2 regions of the Micromonospora sp. NPDC049497 genome follow, and region 2 is predicted to be linked to the other one. Evidence: riboswitches for the same ligand, from Rfam matches in the RefSeq annotation. Region 2 holds a riboswitch; the other holds the start of a gene.

Region 1 (2,457 bases), on a different contig from region 2:
TCGGCCAGCTCCGGTAACAGGTCCACGGCGGCGCGGAGCAGGCGCAGCACCGCCCCGACGGTGACCGTGGTGTCGGTGCGCTCCTCGACGGTCGCCCCGACCACCACCTCCCCGTCGACGCGCGGGACGAGGTAGACGTGCTCGCCGTCGGCGTACCCCCGGATGACGTGCCGGAAGCCCGGCGCGACGCCGCCGGGCGCGCGGAGCCGGAGCACCTGACCCTTCACCGGGCGGATCGGCAGCCCGGTGAGCGACGCGGCGCCGCAGCCGGCGGCGACCACGGTGACGCGAGCGTCCAGGTCGGACACCCGCTCGACGGCCGTGGCCGTGAGCGTCGCCCCGGCCCGCTCGGCGGCGGTACGCAGCGCCGGCACCAGACGGCGCGGGTCGACCTGATGGTCGGTGCCGGCGAGCGCGCCGCCGCGCACCCGGGGGGCGAGCGCCGGCTCGCGGTCCCGCAGCTCCGAGGGGCGCAGCGGCGTCACCGGCAGTCCGAGCCCCTGCTGGTACGCCCACAGCCGCCGCGCCTCCGCCAGGTCGTCGGCGGTGAGCCCGACCAGCAGGGTGCCCTCGGTGCGGTAGCCCAGGTCGGCGCCGGTCGCCTCGGTCAGCTCGGCGGCGAACGCCGGCCAGCGGGCGGCGGAGGCGGTGAGCAGGCCGGTCAGCTCGTGCTCACCGAAGTACGCCTCGGCCACCGGCGCGAGCATCCCGGCGGCCACGTGCGACGCCCCGGAGCCCGGCGCGGGATCGTGCACGACGACGCGCAGCCCTCGTGAGGCACACCGCCAGGCGATCGCCAGCCCGACCGGTCCCGCCCCCACCACCGCCACATCCGGTGCAAGGAAGGGCCCCTTCTTAACGCCTCCGGTAGAGGAAGGGCCCCCGCTTAACACGTCAGTGCACCCAGCAGCTCGGTGGTGGCGCGGGCGGGGTCGGCGGCTCCGGAGAGCGCGCCGACCACCGCCACCCCGTACGCGCCGGCGGCCCGCAGCGCGCGGACGTCCGCCGCCGTCACACCGCCGATGGCGACCACCGGCACGGTGACCGCCTCGGCGACGGCACGCACGCCGCCCACACCGATCGCCGGCGGCAGTCCGTCCTTGGTCCGGGTGGGCCGGAAAGGCCCCACCCCGAGGTAGCTCGCCCCGGCGGCGACCGCTTCGGCGGCGGCCCCCGGCTCGCGGGCGGTCGCGCCGAGCACGGCGGTCGAGCCGAGCACCCGCCGGGCCGCGCCGACCGGCAGGTCGTGGGCGCCGACGTGCCCACCGGCGGCGCCGACCGCCAGGGCCACGTGCAGGCGGTCGTTGACCAGGCAGGTCGCGTCGTGGCGGGCGCAGAGCGCCACCACCCGGCGGGCCAGGTCGTACGCCTCCCGGTCGGTGGCGTCGTCGCCGACCCGGACCTGGACGACCAGTTCGCCGCGGGCCACCGGCAGGGCGGCCCGCAGCACGGCGAGCGGGTCCCGTCCGGGTCGGGTGTCGGTGATCAGGTGCAGGCGTCCCAGGGACGACACGGCAACACTCCTCCCTGCGCCGGCATTACCCGGATCAGGTTCGACGGTCGGGGGCTCACAGCCCCCCTCTCAGCCCGGTACACCGGGCTCCCGTGGGTCACTTGCGGCTGTCACCGTACGACGGATCCTCCGATCCGCCAAGGGCGGGGGTACGGATTTCCCACCGACCGTCCGAAGCCGACGGTCGGGGCGGCGGGTGAGCGTCCCGTCACGCCATGCTGTCCGGATGCCCTCCGTCGCCCGGGTTCCGCGCCGCCTCGCGTTCCTGCCGTTCCGGGGCAGCGCCGCCGTCGCCGAGGGGCTGGTGACCTGGGCGATGCTGCGGGGATCGACGTGGCACAAGCTCTTACCCGACGTCTACGTGCACGCCGACGGCTACCGGGAGACCGACCACCGCATGTGGTGTGACGCGCTGGCGCTGGCGCTTCCCTTGGGCGGGACGATCGCCGGCCGCAGCGCCCTCTACCTGTGGGGCACCGACCTGTTGGGCCGGAACGCGCCGGTCAGTGTGCTGCTTCCAAGGTCGGTCCGGATGCGCCCACACCCGCGCCTGTCGGTCGTGCGCTCGCCCCTGCCGGAGGACGACCGTACCCGCTTCGGCGGCCTGCCGGTCACGACGCCCCTGCGGACCGCGTTCGACCTGGGCCGGCAGCCACCGTTGGTCGAGGCGGTGGTGGCCGTGGACGCGCTGTTGCGCCGGAGGGTGGTGAAGCTGCCGGCGCTGGCCGACTACGCGGTGCGGCGTGCGGGTTGGCCGGGGATGCCGCAGTTCCGGCGGGTGCTGGCGCTGGCCGAGCCGCTCAGCGAGTCCCCCATGGAGACCCGGCTGCGGCTGCTCCTGCTCGACGCCGGTCTCGGCCCGATGGTCGCCCAGCACGACGTGCTGGACACCCGGGGACGTTTCGTCGGCCGGGTCGACCTGGCCTGGCCCGCCCTGCGCGTCG
Region 2 (2,457 bases):
CCGGTTCGAGCACGACCACCCGGTCGACCAGCGGCAGCGCCTCGGCGACCCGGTGCTCCACCAGGATCAACGTGGTGTCGGCGTCCAGAGCCCGGGTCACCGCCTCCCGGACCAGCGCGGCACCGGCCGGGTCGAGGTTGGCGGTGGGTTCGTCGAGCAGCAGCAGGCCGGGGCGCAGGGCCAGCGCGCCGGCCAGGGCGAGACGCTGCTGCTCGCCGCCGGAGAGCGCGGCGGTCGGACGGTCCCGGTCGTACGGGAAGCCGACCCGGCGCAGCGCCTGGTCCACGCGCGGCCAGATCTCGGCGGTGGGTACGCCCCGGTTCTCCAGCCCGAACGCCACGTCGTCGCCGCAGCGGGCCATCACCAGCTGGGTCTCCGGGTCCTGGAAGACGATGCCGACGCGCTCCCGGTCCTTGCGCGGGTCCAGCCCGTCGATCTCGACGGTGCCCTCCTGCTCGCCGGAGTCCTCGGGCAGCAGGCCGGCGAGCGCGGCGAGCAGGGTGCTCTTGCCCGCGCCCGAGGGCCCGAGCAGCAGCACCCGCTCCCCACGCTCCACCCGCAGGTCCAGTCCCCGCACGGCCCACGCGCGCCGCCCGGCGTGCCGCCACCCGAACCCCCGCAGCTCCACCCTGCCCACCGGCCGATCACCCCCTCCGCCCACTGCTGTTGATCAAGAGGTTTGCGTCAGGACAACGGCTCCCGTTGACGCAAACCTCTTGATCAACGAGGGAGGTGGGTGGGGTCAGACCAGGGCGCGGTCGCGGCCGGCGGGGAAGCGGTCGAGGACGCCGGTGCCGGCCAGGGCGCGCGTGAGGTACCAGGCGCCGGCGCCGGCGATGACCGTGGCGCTGAGCACGGTGATCACGAAGATCGGCACCCGGGCGCTCCACAGCTCCAGCTCCGAGTAGTACCGGATCTGGTCGAAGATGGCCGCGGCCAGGCCGGCGAGGGCGCCCGAGATCAGGGCGGCCGGCAGGCGGAACGAGCGGTACCGGAAGGCGGCGAAGCCCAGCTCGGCGCCGAGCCCCTGGAACGCGCCCTGGAGGATCGCCACGGCACCCCACTGGCTGCCCAGCAGCACCGAGACGAACGCGGCGAGGAACTCGCAGTAGAAGGCCGCCCCCGGCTTGCGGATGACGAGGCCGCCGAGCACGCCGGGCAGCAGCCAGATGCCGTAGATGACCGACTGGGCCGGCGGGAAGAACGCGAACGCGCCCTCGGTGGCGGCCCAGACGAAGTTCCAGGCCCAGAAGATGACGCCGAAGGCGACGGCGAGGACCGAGGCGACGACGATGTCGATCGTGCGCCAACGGGTGGTGTCGGTGGTGGTCATGCTGCGCTCCCAGTCCAGAGGTGAACCAGGAGAAGACGCACGCCGACGCCCGGAGTGCCCGGACGGCGGCGCGGCTGGAGGTCGACCGAACTCCCTGCGCTGGCATTACCCAGATCAGGTTCGAGGGTCTGCGGGCGGTGCCCGCACTCTCAGCGCTGTGCGCTCCCCTGTCGGATGTGAAGTTGTCTCGTCGACGCTAACACCCCTGAAGATCATCGGGCAAAGTGATCTCTCCGCAGGTCAGTCGAACATCGCGAGACGCCTCGCCACCTCGACCCGTCCCACCGACCCGACACGGAGGTCCGGCCGGATCCATCGACCGGAGCCGAGGTCGACCGGTAGTCTCAGGCCGCCGGTCCCGCCACCCGGCAGAAGGACGCACACGTGACACCGGAAACCGACCGCCCCGACCCGTCCCGCGACAGCGAGGGGCACCGCACAGGGACGGTCGGCCTGGCCGCACCGACCGCCCCGACCGGGACGCAGGGCGTACGCCCGGAGGAGCCGGCGGGGCCCGACGGTGCCGGCCCACGCACCTGGCTGGGTGGCCGGGTCGGCTCGGTCGAGGTGCTCGCGGCGCTGCTGGTCCTGCTGATCATCTTCCGGGAGCCGCTGGCCGGCCTGCTGTCCTCGCCCCGACTCCAGACCTGGACCACCGTGTTCGTCTCGGTCATGGTCCAGGCGGTGCCGTTCCTCGTCTTCGGCGTGCTGCTCTCCGCGGTGATCGCCGTCTTCGTGCCCCGGTCGTTCTGGGCCCGGGCGCTGCCCCGCCACCCGGCGCTGGCGGTGCCGGTGGCCAGCGCCGCGGGCGTGGTCCTGCCCGGCTGCGAGTGTGGCTCGGTGCCGATCGCCGGCTCGCTGATCCGGCGCGGGGTCACCCCGGCCGCTGCGCTGGCCTTCCTGCTCGCCGCGCCGGCGATCAATCCGATCGTGCTCGCCGCCACCGCGGTGGCCTTCCCGAACAACCCGGAGATGGTCGTCGGCCGCGCGGTGGCCAGCCTGATCGTGGCCATGATCATGGGTTGGCTCTGGCTCCGCCTCGGCCGCGCCGACTGGATCCGGCTGCCCCGCCGTCCGGAGTTGGAGAGCGGTTCGCGCGGCCTGGCGTTCTGGGCGGCGGTCCG

The links. Region 2 has a riboswitch for thiamine pyrophosphate ahead of ACIBR0_RS03385 (ECF transporter S component). Riboswitches for the same ligand answer to the same signal wherever they lie in the genome.
Region 1: another riboswitch for thiamine pyrophosphate. It lies ahead of thiE (thiamine phosphate synthase); the one in region 2 lies ahead of ACIBR0_RS03385 (ECF transporter S component).

What each region holds. Positions count from the first base shown of each region.
Region 1 covers NZ_JBITMC010000001.1:149,843-152,299, reverse strand. Annotated here, with positions in the region: gene thiO (glycine oxidase ThiO) at 1-893, opposite strand, end outside; gene thiE (thiamine phosphate synthase) at 887-1,513, opposite strand; TPP riboswitch at 1,508-1,616, opposite strand; gene ACIBR0_RS00695 (DUF559 domain-containing protein) at 1,740-2,457, shown strand, end outside.
Region 2 covers NZ_JBITMC010000002.1:24,734-27,190, forward strand. Annotated here, with positions in the region: gene ACIBR0_RS03380 (ABC transporter ATP-binding protein) at 1-637, opposite strand, end outside; gene ACIBR0_RS03385 (ECF transporter S component) at 743-1,333, opposite strand; TPP riboswitch at 1,407-1,512, opposite strand; gene ACIBR0_RS03390 (permease) at 1,874-2,457, shown strand, end outside.